One region of the Streptomyces sp. NPDC093795 genome, then DNA from elsewhere that is predicted to be linked to it. Evidence: riboswitches for the same ligand, from Rfam matches in the RefSeq annotation. Region 1 holds a riboswitch; the other holds the start of a gene.
The links. Region 1 has a riboswitch for glycine ahead of gcvT (glycine cleavage system aminomethyltransferase GcvT). Riboswitches for the same ligand answer to the same signal wherever they lie in the genome.
Positions count from the first base shown of each region.

Region 2: another riboswitch for glycine. It lies ahead of gcvP (aminomethyl-transferring glycine dehydrogenase); the one in region 1 lies ahead of gcvT (glycine cleavage system aminomethyltransferase GcvT).

Region 1 is NZ_JBIWIO010000010.1:164,477-172,035, reverse strand. Features, by position in the region: gene ACIRB7_RS25880 (ABC transporter substrate-binding protein) at 1-857, opposite strand, end outside; gene ACIRB7_RS25875 (ABC transporter permease) at 968-1,996, opposite strand; gene ACIRB7_RS25870 (enhanced serine sensitivity protein SseB C-terminal domain-containing protein) at 2,360-3,151, opposite strand; gene ACIRB7_RS25865 (enhanced serine sensitivity protein SseB) at 3,245-3,985, opposite strand; gene ACIRB7_RS25860 (AAA family ATPase) at 4,110-4,772, opposite strand; glycine riboswitch at 4,924-5,023, shown strand; gene gcvT (glycine cleavage system aminomethyltransferase GcvT) at 5,210-6,334, shown strand; gene gcvH (glycine cleavage system protein GcvH) at 6,412-6,795, shown strand; gene glyA (serine hydroxymethyltransferase) at 6,828-7,559, shown strand, end outside.
Region 2 is NZ_JBIWIO010000003.1:6,435-13,993, reverse strand. Features, by position in the region: gene gcvP (aminomethyl-transferring glycine dehydrogenase) at 1-2,858, opposite strand, end outside; glycine riboswitch at 3,036-3,135, opposite strand; gene ACIRB7_RS08850 (PRC-barrel domain-containing protein) at 3,249-3,614, shown strand; gene ACIRB7_RS08845 (DNA polymerase IV) at 3,645-4,994, opposite strand; gene ACIRB7_RS08840 (MerR family transcriptional regulator) at 5,035-5,703, opposite strand; gene ACIRB7_RS08835 (bifunctional nuclease family protein) at 5,896-6,369, opposite strand; gene ACIRB7_RS08830 (MerR family transcriptional regulator) at 6,435-7,178, opposite strand; gene ACIRB7_RS08825 (FHA domain-containing protein) at 7,208-7,559, opposite strand, start outside.

The DNA of each region.
Region 1 (7,559 bases):
GTGAACGTGACGCTGACCTTGTCCGGGAGTGCCTTGCGGACGGTGTCCGTCTTCGCGTCCCACTTGTCGTTGCGGACGAGCTTGATGGACTTGTTCGGGGTGTACGACTCCCACTTGTACGGGCCGGAGGAGAAGGGCTTCAGGCCGTACTTGGCCTTGGTGTCCTTGTCCTGGCGGACCGGGGAGGCGGCGGGCATCGCCAGCATCTGCAGGAAGTCACCGTTGGCGACCGGCAGCTTGAAGATGATGGTCTTGTCGTCCGGGGTCTCGATCGCCTTCAGGCCGAGCTTGTCCGCGGAGGTGTCCTTGTACGGGCCCTTGTACTCGCCCTTGGGGTCGAGGACCTGCTGGAGGTAGATCGGGCCGCCGGAGATGACGTCCTGGGCCCAGATGCGCTCGATGCCGTACTTGATGTCCTTGGAGGTGATCGGCTTGCCGTCCTCCCAGGTCACCCCGTCCTTCAGCGTGAAGGTGTAGGTGAGGCCGTCGGCGGAGACCTTGCCGGAGTCGGTCGCGAGGTCCGGGACGAGCTCGGTGGAGGCGGCGCCCGGCTCGGCCTTGAAGGTGACCAGCTGGCGGGTGTAGTAGCGGGCGAAGTCCCACACGAAGCCGTAGTAGCCGCGCTGCGGGTCCCACGAGTCGGCCTCCTGCGAGCCGATGAACTTCAGCTCGCCGCCCTTCTTGTCGGAGGGGTTGGCGACCTTGTTCACACCGGCGTCGAAGCCGGGCGCTCCGCCCTTGCCCTTGTCGCCGCTGTCGCCGCTGCCGCCGCCGCAGGCGGTGGTGACGACCATCGTGGCCGCCGCGAGCAGCGCGCCTGCGGCGATCCTGCGCCTCTGAGAACTCATCAGAGTCATGGGTCTCGCAACCTCCGGGATAGTGGCGGCCGATACGGCGGTCCGCCGAGTGGGGATGAGCCTCCTGTCGCCAGCGGCAGGGGCGGGTCTTGCGTGTCGTCGACGAACGGTCAGCGGGAGCCCTTCGGGTCGAGCGCGTCACGCACGCCGTCGCCGAAGAGGTTGAACGCCAGGACGGTGATGAAGATCGCGAGGCCGGGGATCACCATGAAGAGCGGGTCCGCCTCGTAGGTGGTGATGGCCGTCGACAGCATCTGACCCCAGGAAGCGGTCGGAGGCTTCACACCCGCGCCGAGGAAGCTGAGCGCCGCTTCGGTGAGGATGTTGGTGGGGATCATGAGGGTCGCGTAGACCGTGATCGGGGCGATCAGGTTGGGCAGCAGCTCCCGGCGCAGGATGTAGAGCCGGCCGGCGCCGAGGCTCTGGGCGGCCTCGACGTACTCGCGGTTGCGCAGCGAGAGGGTCTGGCCGCGGACGATGCGGCCCACGTACGGCCAGCCGAAGAAGCCGATGACGACGACGAGGGCGGCGATACGGACGCCCGAGCCGTCGAGTCCGAGGAGCTCGTTCGGCAGGACGGAGACCAGGGCGATCGTGAAGAGCAGCTGCGGGAAGGCGAGCATCACGTCCATGACCCGGCTCAGGGCCGCGTCGATCCAGCCGCCGAAGTAGCCGGCGATGATGCCGAGGATCGTGCCGAGGACGACGGCGAAGACAGCCGCCAGGAAGGCGACGAGCAGCGAGATCCGGGCGCCGTAGACGATCCGGCTGAAGACGTCGCGGCCGTTGACGGGCTCGACGCCGAAGAGGAACTCGGAGCTGACGCCGCCCCAGGAACCGATGGGGGTGCCGAAGAGCGGGTCGATCTGGTCCTCGTGGAACTCGTCCGGCGGGTGGCCGAGGAGGCCGACGATGACCGGCGCGAAGACCGCGACCAGGACGAGGAAGAGGACGACGAAGGCGCCCGCGAGGGCCAGTTTGTCGCGCTTGAGGCGGGTCCAGGCGATCTTCCAGGGCGAGCGGCCCTCGATCGCCTTGCCGGAGGCGCCGGAGTTGTCCGGAGTGCCGGGTGCGTCGGGCGCGGCGTCGGCGGTGGCGGTCGACTCGACCGCACTCGCCTTGTGCAGTGGTGCCGTCATCGTGGTGAGGACCCCTCTCGGCCGCCGGTAGCCGGCCACTTGCCCGCCGCGGGTAGCGGCTCGGTGGAACAACCTGCTGGGCACCGGCTCGAAAGGAGCCGAACGCCCGGTGTTCCGGGGAGTCTTCAATGCGCTTGTGATCACCCGCCAGCCCTGACGGGGAATGTTTGCTCAAACGTGATGCGGTGCTGCGACTTCCGTTATCCGGACGCCACGATCACGTGAGCGGACCATCTCGGGGCCTCTTCCCCCTAATCGGACATGTCCCTCAACTGGGCGGTCCGCCGTCGGTATTGGGACGAACGACGGCCTCCGGGGCGAACTCCGGAGGCCGGTGGGACGGTACGCGAGAAGAGGGGCGTCTCAGTATCCGGACGGCGCGGGCGGCGGGTAGCCGTACCCGGGGACGGGCGCGGAGCCGCGGCCCGCGTGCGCCTCGCGGTCGTAGAAGGGCCGCCCGTTCGCCCGCAGCCAGAGGGCCACCGGGTCGTACGCGTCGGAGAGCGCGACCGTCGAGACGGGCAGCCCGTCGGGTACGGCGCCGATCGACTGGCGCATCATCGCGCGGACCGTGTCGACGGCCGCCGGGGAGGTGTCGTACAGGTCGAGCCCGATGGCGAGGTACGGGGAGCCGAGCGCGGGCTGCACCCAGCCGCGGCGCAGCGCCCTGACGGCCGGGGTGCGGTGCGCGTTCTGCGTGAGCAGGGCGTAGAACTGCGGGATCTCCAGGGCGGGCTCGGTGACCCGCAGCGGCCCCGCGGGCATCCGGTCGAGGCCGGTGGCGATCCGGCGCAGGTCGGCCCACGGGATGCCGACGCCGCCGCCGGGGGCGTGCGGATTGAGCCAGACGCCCCAGCGGTCGGGGTAGAGGGCGCGGGCGATCTCGCGGCCGGTGACGAGCTCGTGGGCGCGGGTCCAGCCGGAGGCGGAGAGTTCCTGCGCGGAGGTCACGCAGGGCGCGTAGCCGAAGCCGTCGACCTCCATGTTCCCGTACTGGGCGTCGGACGCGCCGGGAGAGCCGTGCCAGAGCAGCATCCACAGCTCGCCGTCGGCGAGGGCGTGCAGGAGCTGCTCGTACGCGTCGTAGCGTCCGGGTGCCACCTGGCGCAGCATGTGCTCGACCTGACCAGCCGCAGCAGTGCCTGACGCGCTCACCCTGGGTCCCGCCCCTCTTCCGTTCACCACGTTCGTCCAGCCGATGATTCAGTTCAGCTTAGGGCGCCGGTCACGCCCCGAGCGGGGAGCCGGTCACCCGGCGGCGCGCTGGTAGAAGGGGCGCACCCGCTCCAGCATCCAGTCGCCGACCGGGTCCTGCGCCATGTCGAGCAGGATGAGGTTGACCGGCCAGGCGACCTCGACGCGGCCCAGGGCGCGGCCGAGGGCGTCCAGGGGCGCGTTGCGGTCGACGCCGTCCCAGGCGGCGAGCTGGACGCCGACGAAGAGGGCGGGTTCGGTGCCCTCGACGCTGGCGAGGGCGCGGCGGGCGCTGGTCACGACGCCGGTGGCCTCGAACTCGGCGGAGGCGGCGGCGAGGAAGTCGACGGGGTCGTCCTGCCAGTCGGGCTCGAAGAGGCGGACGCGGCCGCCGGTGGCGGGCCCGTCGAGCGGGGTGCGGCCGACGCGGCACAGTTCGGCGACGGCGGGCGGGGGCAGCGGGACGCCGACGGTGCCGCCGGGGTTCACGGCGATGCCGAGCTGTGGGGGCAGGCCGCGGGCGAAGTCGCGGGCGGGCGCGACGGCGAAGGACATGTGGCTGCCGACGCAGGCGAGGAACTGCTGCTCGGAGCTGAAGACGGGGACGTAGGCCGCGCCGTCGAGCTCCATGGTGGCGAGGTCGAGGTCGGGGCTCTCGGGTCCGCCGCCGTTGGGCAGCGGGACCCAGACGGGGCTGCGCCCGAGCACCTCGACCAGGCGGCCGCCGGCCGCCGGGTTGCCGAGTGAGGCGGCAAGGACCTCTTCGAGCTCGTTGCTCGGCCACGTCACGTCCACGGTCCCGTATCCCCTTCTCGCACGGCCTGCCGCACCGGCCGCCCGGCAGAACCCTAACGCCGCCTCGGCGCCACCGTGGCGAAAAGGGTACGGAAGCGAGAGTGCGCCGGGTCGGGCGCGTCCGTCAGGCGGTCTCCCGGAACTCGATCCTCCGCAGGGCGTCCGCCGCGTCCCGGTCGAGCAGGGTGGCCGAGGCGCAGCCGTGCGGGAGGCGGCCGGACTCGGCGGCCTCGACGAGCCGGCCGACGGCACGCCGGTGCCGGGCGAAGGCATAGGCGGAGACGCCCCGGCCGCGGGTCCGCTGGCCCTCGCGAGCGGTGTCCGGGGAGACGTCGAGGAGGAGCAGGTGCAGGGCACGGCCGCGCCTACGGGCCTCGCGGGCGAGCCAGCCGCGCACCCAGGACTGGGTGCCGCAGTCGTGCACGATCACCCCGGTGCCGGAGCGCAGGGCGCGGCGCAGCCCGGCGTAGTGCGCGAGCCGGACCAGGGGGCGGTAGAGGGCGTACGGCACGAGGCGGGGCATGCGGGCCTCCCAGCGCTCGCGGGCGTCCTGGGAGTCGATGCCGGCGCCCGCGGCGGCGCGCCTCATGAGGGTCGACTTGCCGCTGCCGGGCAGTCCTGAGACCACGACGAGGTCGCCGGCCGCGAAGGTGAGGGTGCGGGGGCCCCGGCCGCCGCGCTCGCGGAGGTCCCGCAGGAGACGGCCGCGGCCGCGGGTCCTGGCGCGGGCTCGCTGGGACGGTATGCCCGTACTCGGCGCGCACGCGCCGCTGTGCTGGATCCTCATCGCTTCTCCCCCTGCCGGGCCTCGGGAGACCCTTGCCCACAAAGTGTAAAGAAACGGTAATGGGACACAAGCGATATGCCCCGCCGAGCTCGCGTGCAATGATGTGCCCGCCAGGCGCGCACAGTCGCCACACAATCGCATACCGGCCGCTCGAATCCGCGCGGGAGAGTTCCGGACCGCCCAGCGTGTCCGGACGCCGAAGGAGCAAGACCCTCCCTTGAATCTCTCAGGCCCCGTACCGCGCGGATGAGGCAGATCTGAAAAGCGGGACACCCTGCTGTGTCCCCACCCAAGGTGCAAGCCGAACTCCCGGCGCCGAACTCCCGGCGACGAGATGCTCTCGGTGAACCTCTCAGGTTCCATGACAGATGGGGAGGACGTCCTCGCCGTCATGTGTTTCGTCACCGATCACGCCCTTGGGACCCGGGAGCCACCCCATGAGCACTGCCCCCCGCCTGACCGCCCTCGATGCCCTGCATCGTTCGCTGGGCGCGACCATGACCGACTTCGCCGGCTGGGACATGCCGCTGCGGTACGCCAGCGAGCGCGACGAGCACCTCGCCGTCCGCACAAGGGCCGGTCTCTTCGACCTCTCCCACATGGGTGAGATCACCGTCACCGGCCCGCAGGCGGTCGAGCTCCTCGACCACGCCCTCGTCGGCAACATCTCCACCGTGGGCAACGGCCGCGCCCGCTACACGATGATCTGCCAGGAGGACGGCGGCATCCTCGACGACCTGATCGTGTACCGGCTCCAGGAACAGGAGTACATGGTCGTCGCCAACGCCTCCAACGCGCAGATCGTCCTGGACGCGCTGACCGAGCGCGCGGCCGGCTTCGACGCCGAGGTGCGCGACGACCGTGACGCGTACGCCCTGATCGCCGTCCAGGGCCCGGAGTCCCCCGGCATCCTGAAGTCGCTCACGGACGCCGACCTGGACGGCCTCAAGTACTACGCCGGCCTGCCGGGCACGGTCGCGGGCGTGCCCGCGCTGATCGCCCGTACCGGCTACACCGGCGAGGACGGCTTCGAGCTGTTCCTGAAGCCCGAGCACGCCGAGGGCGTCTGGAAGGCGCTGACCGAGGCGGGCGAGGGCGTCGGCCTGATCCCCTGCGGTCTGTCCTGCCGCGACACGCTCCGCCTGGAGGCGGGCATGCCGCTGTACGGTCACGAGCTGACCACCGCCCTCACCCCCTTCGACGCGGGTCTCGGCCGGGTCGTGAAGTTCGAGAAGACGACCAACGACGGCGACTTCGTCGGCCGCCAGGCGCTGGAGGCCGCCGCCGAGCGCGCGGCGACCAACCCGCCGCGCAAGCTCGTCGGCCTGGTCGCCGAGGGCCGCCGGGTCCCCCGCGCGGGCTTCTCCGTCGTCAAGGACGGCGTGGTGATCGGCGAGGTCACCTCCGGCGCCCCGTCGCCGACCCTCGGAAAGCCGATCGCGATGGCGTACGTGGACGCGGCGCACGCCGAGCCCGGCACCCAGGGTGTAGGTGTGGACATCCGCGGCACCCACGAGCCGTACGAGGTCGTCGCGCTGCCCTTCTACAAGCGCCAGAAGTGACGCATCCGTCTCACGTCGCGTCTCACCCCGCAAGACCCACGTTCATCAGCACTCCCCCGATCCAGGAGAATCAGGCCATGAGCAACCCCCAGCAGCTGCGTTACACCAAGGAGCACGAGTGGCTGTCGGCCGCCGAGGACGGCGTCGCGACGGTCGGCATCACGGAGTTCGCGGCCAACGCGCTCGGTGACGTCGTCTTCGCCCAGCTCCCCGCCGTCGGCGACACCGTCACCGCGGGCGAGACCTGCGGCGAGCTGGAGTCGACGAAGTCCGTGAGCGACCTGTACTCCCCCGTCACGGGTGAGATCGTCGCCGCGAACCAGGACGTGGTGGACGACCCGTCCCTGGTGAACACGGCTCCGTTCGAGGGTGGCTGGCTGTTCAAGGTACGTGTCGCGGGCGAGCCGGACGATCTGCTCTCCGCCGACGCGTACACCGAGTTCTCCGCCTCCGGGAACTGAGACCGGGCCCGAGACCCCTTAGGGATCGATTCATGTCGCTTCTGAACACTCCCCTCCACGAGCTGGACCCGGACGTCGCCGCCGCTGTCGACGCCGAGCTCCGCCGTCAGCAGTCCACCCTCGAGATGATCGCCTCGGAGAACTTCGCTCCGGTCGCCGTCATGGAGGCGCAGGGCTCCGTCCTCACCAACAAGTACGCCGAGGGCTACCCGGGCCGCCGCTACTACGGTGGCTGCGAGCACGTCGACGTCGCCGAGCAGATCGCGATCGACCGGATCAAGGACCTGTTCGGCGCCGAGTACGCCAACGTCCAGCCGCACTCCGGCGCCTCCGCGAACCAGGCCGCCCTCTTCGCGATCGCCCAGCCCGGCGACACGATCCTGGGTCTGGACCTGGCGCACGGCGGTCACCTCACCCACGGCATGCGCCTGAACTTCTCCGGCAAGCAGTTCAACGTGGTCGCGTACCACGTGGACGAGGCCGGTCTGGTCGACATGGCCGAGGTCGAGCGCCTCGCCAAGGAGCACCGCCCGAAGGTGATCATCGCGGGCTGGTCCGCCTATCCGCGCCAGCTGGACTTCGCCGAGTTCCGCCGGATCGCCGACGAGGTCGAGGCCAAGCTGTGGGTCGACATGGCCCACTTCGCGGGCCTGGTCGCCGCCGGTCTGCACCCGAACCCGGTCGAGTACGCGGACGTGGTGACCTCCACCACGCACAAGACGCTCGGCGGCCCCCGCGGCGGCATCATCCTCGCGAAGAAGGAG
Region 2 (7,559 bases), on a different contig from region 1:
CACGAGCAGACCAGGTTCCGGTCACCGAAGGCACCGTCGATCCGGCGCACCGGCGGCCAGTACTTGTCGGCGGCCGAGACCCCGGCCGGGAAGACCGCCTCGTCCCGCGTGTACGCGTGCTTCCACTCGCCGCCCAGGGCGGCCGCGGTGTGCGGGGCGTTGTGCAGCGGGTTGTCGTCGGCGGGCCACTGCCCCGAGGCGACCTTCTCGATCTCGGCCCGGATCGCGATCATCGTGTCGCAGAAACGGTCCAGCTCGGTCAGGTCCTCGGACTCGGTCGGCTCGATCATCAGCGTGCCGGCCACCGGGAACGACATCGTCGGCGCGTGGAAGCCGTAGTCGATGAGGCGCTTCGCGATGTCGTCGACCGTGACGCCCGTCGCCTTGGACAGGGGACGCAGGTCCACGATGCACTCGTGGGCGACGAGACCGGCGGGACCGGTGTAGAGCACCGGGAAGTGCGGCTCCAGGCGCTTGGCGATGTAGTTCGCCGCGAGCACGGCGACCTGCGTGGCGCGCTTGAGGCCCTCGCCGCCCATCAGACGCACGTACGACCACGAGATCGGCAGGATGCCGGCGGAGCCCCACGGGGCGGCCGAGATCGGGCCGACACCGGTCTCCGGGCCCGCGGTGGGCTGGAGCGGGTGGTTCGGCAGGTACGGGGCGAGGTGGGCGCGGACACCGACCGGGCCGACGCCGGGACCGCCACCGCCGTGCGGGATGCAGAAGGTCTTGTGCAGGTTCAGGTGCGACACGTCGCCGCCGAAGTGGCCCGGCTTGGCGAGACCGACCAGGGCGTTGAGGTTGGCGCCGTCGACGTACACCTGGCCGCCGGCCTCGTGCACCTCGGCGCAGATGTCGGCGACGTGCTCCTCGAAGACGCCGTGCGTCGACGGGTAGGTGATCATGAGGACGGAGAGCTCGTCGCGGTACTGCTCGATCTTGGCGTGCAGGTCCGCCACGTCGACCTCACCGTCGTCGGCGGTCTTGACGACGACGACCTTCATGCCGGCCATCACCGCGGAGGCGGCGTTGGTGCCGTGCGCGGAGGACGGGATGAGGCAGACGGTGCGCTGCTCGTCGCCGTTGGCGCGGTGGTAGGCGCGGACGGCGAGCAGACCGGCCAGCTCGCCCTGCGAACCGGCGTTGGGCTGGATGGACACCGCGTCGTACCCGGTGACCTCGGCGAGCCGCTCTTCCAGTTCCTTGATCAGCGTGACGTAGCCCTGCGCCTGCTCGACCGGGGCGAAGGGGTGCATCTGACCGAACTCGGGCCAGGTCACCGGCTCCATCTCGGTCGTCGCGTTCAGCTTCATCGTGCAGGAGCCGAGCGGGATCATGCCGCGGTCGAGCGCGTAGTCGCGGTCGGCGAGCCGGCGCAGGTAGCGCAGCATCGACGTCTCGGAGCGGTACGCGTGGAAGACCGGGTGGGTCATGTACGCGTCGGAGCGCAGCAGACCGGACGGCAGCGTGTCCTCGGTGGTGGCGTCCAGCGCCTCGACGTCGGCGGTGACACCGAAGGCGCCCCACACGGCGGCGAGCTGGGCGCGCCCGGTGGTCTCGTCGCACGACATGGACACGTGGTCGGCGTCGACGCGGTACAGGTTGACACCGGCCTCACGGGCCGCGGCCACGACCGCGTCGGCCTTGCCGGGCACGCGGGCGGTGAGGGTGTCGAAGAAGGCACCCTGGGTCAGCTCCACGCCCCCGGCCCTCAGACCGGCGGCGAGGATCGCGGCGTACCGGTGGGTGCGCTGCGCGATGCCCTTGAGGCCGTCGGGGCCGTGGTAGACGGCGTACATACCGGCCATGACGGCGAGCAGCACCTGCGCGGTACAGATGTTGCTGGTGGCCTTCTCGCGGCGGATGTGCTGCTCGCGGGTCTGCAGGGCGAGGCGGTACGCACGGTTGCCGTCGGCGTCGACGGAGACACCCACGAGACGGCCGGGCAGGGAGCGGGCGTGCTTGTCCTGGACGGCCATGTAGCCGGCGTGGGGGCCGCCGAAGCCCATGGGGACGCCGAAGCGCTGCGTCGTACCGACGGCGATGTCGGCCCCGAGCGCACCCGGCGAGGTGAGCAGGGTGAGCGCGAGCAGGTCGGCGGCGACGGTGACGATCGCACCGAGCTCGTGGGCGGCGTCGATCAGCGGCTTGATGTCGCGGACGGCTCCGGAGGCACCGGGGTACTGGATGAGCACGCCGAAGACACCACGCTCGGCGACCTCGGCGGGGATGCCCTCGCTCAGGTCGGCGACGACGACCTCGACACCGGTCGGCTCGGCGCGGGTCTCGATGACGGCGATCGTCTGCGGCAGGGCGTCGGCGTCGATGAGGAAGACACCGTTCTTGACCTTGCCGACGCGCCGGGACAGCGACATGGCCTCGGCGGCGGCGGTGCCCTCGTCGAGCAGGGAGGCGCCGGAGGTGGGCAGCCCCGTCAGGTCGGCGACGACGGTCTGGAAGTTCAGCAGGGCCTCGAGACGGCCCTGGGAGATCTCCGGCTGGTACGGGGTGTACGCGGTGTACCAGGCGGGGTTCTCCATCACGTTCCGCAGGATCACCGGCGGCGTGAAGGTCCCGTAGTAGCCGAGGCCGATCATGGGCGCGAGGACCTGGTTGCGGTCGGCGAGCGTACGCAGCTCCGCGAGGACCTCGGCCTCCGTCCGCGCGGCCGGCAGGCCCAGCGCCTCGGTGTTCTTGATGACGTCCGGCACCGCGGCGGCCGTGAGCTCGTCGAGCGAGCCGTAGCCGACCTGGGCGAGCATCTTGGCGCGCGCCTCGGCGTCGGGCCCGATGTGCCGCTGCTCGAACGGGATGCCCTGTTCGAGTTCGGAGAGCGGAATGCGGTTGGCGGTCATGTACGGAGGCCTCCTGGTCGTCACGACCTGCGAGGGGCACCACGGCGCGGGTACCCGGACGGCCTCCCCCTCTGTCATCTCAACCTGAGAGTTTCACCGGCACGCCTCACGGCAGGCCGGCTTTCACCGTCGGTGAGAGCGCATGCCGTCGGACACCGCTCTGCTTTCCAGAGTGACCTCGTCCGCGCGGTACAGGGGCCTGAGAGATTCCGGGGAGGATTTGCTCCTTCGGCGCCCACCGGAAGATTTCTCCGGTGGACTCTCCCGCACAGGGTCGACAGCCACAGCCAGCCTACCAGCGCGGTTACGGCTCCTATCGCTCAAGTGGCCGACATCGCACATGTGCACTTTCGTAGGGGGTACGTGCAGTTGCGACCAGTTGGAGGGACCGTGCAGACCGATATCGATCCGCGCAGCCTGATCGGCCGCAAGGCGTTCGACCGCAACGGACACAAGATAGGAACCGTCGACGAGGTGTACCTGGACGACGCGACCGGCGTCCCCGAGTGGGCAGCCGTCCGCACCGGCCTCTTCAGCCGGGACGCCTTCGTCCCGCTGGACCCGAGCGACCTGCTCGACGACGGCCTCCACGTCCCGTACGACCGGGCCCTCATCAAGGACGCCCCCGACTTCGGCGTGGGCCGCCACCTCTCCCCCGAACAGGAACTCCAGCTCTACCGCCACTACAGCCTGGCGCTCCCCCCATCCCCCACGGACACCCCGGACACCGACTTCGGCCGCCTGGCAGGCCAGTAGCACCGCGACGGCGCCACACGGGACGGCGCCTCACCCCCGCCCCACCAGCGGCAACGCCTCCCCCGGGACGAGGTCCGGATCATCCACCGCGAAGGTCCGCACCCGCCCCGGCTCCGACCCCGGCTCCTCGAACCGCACCGTGACCCGCCCGACCCCGCTCCCCTGCACCCACCCCGCCCCGTACACGGCGTGCCGTACGTCATGCCCGGGCGCCCAGTGCCGCTCCATGGGCTCGTCGGCCGCGGGCTCCACGGCGTCCACAGCCTCAGCGGCGGCGACATCAGCCACCGAAGCGGCCGCGTCCCGCGCCTCGGCCTGCGCGAACAGATCCTCCTGCGTGTAGTCCGCGAGCCCACTGACCCCGACCCCCAGCAACCGCACACCCCCCGTCGTGTCCACCGCGTCGAGCAGCCGCCCCGCCGCCTCCCGCACCACCCCCGGGTCGTCCGTCGGCCCCCGGAGCGTCTCGGACCGGGTCAGGGTCGAGAAGTCGTACCGCCGCACCTTCAGGACGATGGTCCGCCCGGAGTGCCCCGAGGCCCGAAGCCGCCCCACACACCGCTCCGCGAGCCGCTCCACCTCCGTCCGGATCCGCACCCGGTCGTGCAGGTCCACGTCGAAGGTGTCCTCGACCGACACCGACTTGGCGTCCCGCTCGGCCACCACGGGCCGATCGTCGTACCCCTGGGCCATCCGGTACAGCGAGGCCCCGTGCGCCCGGCCAAGGAGCCGTACGAGCTCGTCCTCGCCCGCCTCGGCGAGGTCGGACACGGTCGTCATCCCGGCCCGCCGCAGATGTTCCCCGGTCGCCGGACCGACACCGGGCAGGATCCGTACCGACCGCGGGCCGAGAAGCTCACGCTCGGTCCCGGGTTCGATCAGGACGAGCCCGTCGGGCTTGGCCTCCTCCGAGGCGATCTTCGCGATCATCTTGGACCCCGCGAGCCCCACGGAACCCGTCAGCCCCGTCGTCGCCAGGATGTCGACCCGCAGCCGCTCCCCGGCGACCCGGGCGCTCGCGCTGTCGTCGGCGACCTTCCCCGCCTCCAGGTCCACGAAGGCCTCGTCGAGACTGAGCGGCTCCACGAGCGGGGAGAGCCGGCCGAGCAGTTCCATGACCTGCTCGCTGATCGACCGGTAGAAGGCGAAGCGCGGCACGAGATAGGCCGCGTTCGGCGCGAGTCGCCGCGCCTGGCCCATGGGCATCGCCGAGTGGACACCGAACCGCCGTGCCTCGTACGAGGCGGTGGCGACCACACCCCGCGGCCCGAGCCCGCCGACGACCACGGGCTTTCCGCGCAGGCTGGGCTTCGCCGCCTGCTCGGCGGCGGCGAAGAACGCATCCATGTCGAGATGCAGGATCGTCGGCGCGGCTCTCACGCTTCCGATGCTGCCCTACGCCACTGACAACGCCGCCCCCTCAGACGGCCCTGTCCCTCCGCCGCCTGGCCAGCTCGTCCCCCGGGTTGTGCCCCACGAGCGTCTCGCCCGTGTCGACCCGCTCCCCGTGCAGCTGCGAGAGCGCCGCCTCGACGTCCCGCCAGACCACCCCGACGGCGATGCCGAAGACGCCCTGCCCGCCCTTGAGCAGGTCGACGACCTCGTCCGGCGACGAGCACTCGTACACCGTGGCCCCGTCGCTCATGAGCGTCATCCGCTCCAGGTCCCGGAAGCCTCGCGCCCGCAGGTGCTGCACGGCGGCCCGGATGTTCTGGAGGGCCACCCCGGTGTCGAGGAAACGCTTGACGATCTTCAGGACGACGACGTCGCGGAAGCTGTAGAGCCGCTGTGTCCCCGACCCGTACGCGGGCCGTACGCTCGGCTCCACGAGTCCCGTACGCGCCCAGTAGTCCAATTGGCGGTAGGTGATCCCAGCTGCCGCGCACGCCGTCGGGCCGCGGTAGCCGACCACCTCACCCGCCTCGCCCGGACCTGCTCCAGGACCGGCTCCCGCCCCTGTGCCGTCCGAGCCGGCCGCCGCACCGGCGTCCGTACCGAAGTCGCCCACACTGCCGTGAAGCGGATACGGACCGCTCTCTCCGGACGCGCGTCCGAGCGAGCTCCCTGCCGTACCGTCCGCGCTGCTCATCACGCCGACCCTCCGTCCTTGACCTGCCCACACGAAGGTAGGCAGTCACTCGGGGTGCGTCAACGATCGCCACACTCGGCACGCCGAGTGATAATCACCCTGAGAGTGGTTTCCCATATCTCTCGCTGGGGAAAGGCTACTCGAATGCCCTGACGGCACCCCGCGAACGGGCCGCGGCCGCGTCGCTTCGCGTCACTGACTGTTGGTCCCGAAGTCCTCCGGTGAGATCTGGTCGAGGAACTCGCGGAACTTCTCCACCTCGTCCTCCTGCTCGTCCGGAATCGCGATACCGGCGTCGTCCAGCACACCGTCACTGCCGAAGATCGGCGTTCCGGTACGAAGGGCCAGCGCTATCGCGTCGGACGGCCGCGCACTCACCTCGACGCCGCTGGCGAAGACCAGCTCGGCGTAGAAGACCCCGTCCCGCAGATCCGTGATGCGGACTTCGGTGAGTTCCTGACCCACGGCCTCCAGCACGTCCTTGAACAGGTCGTGCGTCAGCGGCCGCGGCGGGGCCATCCCCTGCTGGGCGAAGGCGATCGCGGTCGCCTCACCCGGTCCGATCCAAATGGGAAGGTACCGATCGCCTCCCACTTCACGCAGGAGCACGATCGGCTGGTTGGAGGGCATTTCCACCCGGACACCCACAACGTCGAGCTCGTTCACACAGCAACCCTAGGACGTGCCCGACCGGTTTGGATAGTCGGGCCCTGCCAAGGCCACCGCCGAGCTCACTGGAGACGGATCCCCAGAGCGGTCTGTACGAGGGCCGCGTGCAGCCGTACCGACTGCGCGGCGAGCTCCTGGGCGGTGGCCTCCGCATGGGCCCTGGTCTGCGGATTACGGTGCCGGCGCAGCGGCGCGACGACCTGCTCGATCAGCCCCGCCTCCCGGTCCGCGGCCGCCTTCACGGCTCTCAGGTGCCGGGGTTCCAGACCGAATCTCCCCAGATCCGCGACAAGCCGCGCGACGGTGACGGTCTCGGCGTCATAGCCGCCGCCCTCGGTCTCGGCGATCAGGCCGTACGACTCCCACGCGACGAGCTCCGCCTCGGAGACCTCCGCCGCGGCCAGCAGCTCCGCCCGCCCGATCCGCACGGTGGTGGGCGGCTCCACGTCCTGCTCCCAGACCCCTTCGGCCAGGTCCCGCCGACGCCCCGGGGCCGGGAGCTTGATCTGCTCCCCCCTGGCGAGGGCGTCGAGGTGCTCGCGGATGACTTTCAGCGGAAGGTAGTGGTCCCGCTGCATCCGCAGGATCTGAGCGAGCCGCTCCACATCCTGCGGGCTGAACTTCCGGTACCCGGAGGCCGTACGCCGGGGCTCCACGAGCCCCTCGGCCTCCAGGAACCGGATCTTGGAGATGGTCACTTCAGGAAATTCGTCACGCAGCTGGCTCAGTACCGTGCCGATGCTGACCAGCCGGTCGCCCGCGGTGGGGGCGCCGGAACCGGCGCCACCCGTCGGTGTTCGCAACATGGACCTTCCCTGAAGGCTTCTCCGAGGCGTCACACGCCCCGCTGGCTCGAATGGAAGACCAGCCGGTACTTGCCGATCTGCACCTCGTCACCGTTGGACAGAACGACCGAGTCGATCGGCTCACGGTTGACGTACGTGCCGTTGAGGCTGCCGACATCGGACACGGTGAAACTGCCGTCCTGCCCCCGCCGGAACTCGACATGGCGCCGGGAGACCGTGAAGTCGTCCAGGAAGATGTCGCTCTGCGGGTGACGGCCGGCCGTCGTCAGCTCGCCGTCCAGCAGGAACCGGCTGCCGGAGTTCGGCCCACGGCGCACCACGAGGAGCGCGGAACCGGACGGCAGCGCCTCCACGGCCGCCAGCGCCTCGGGAGAGAGCGAG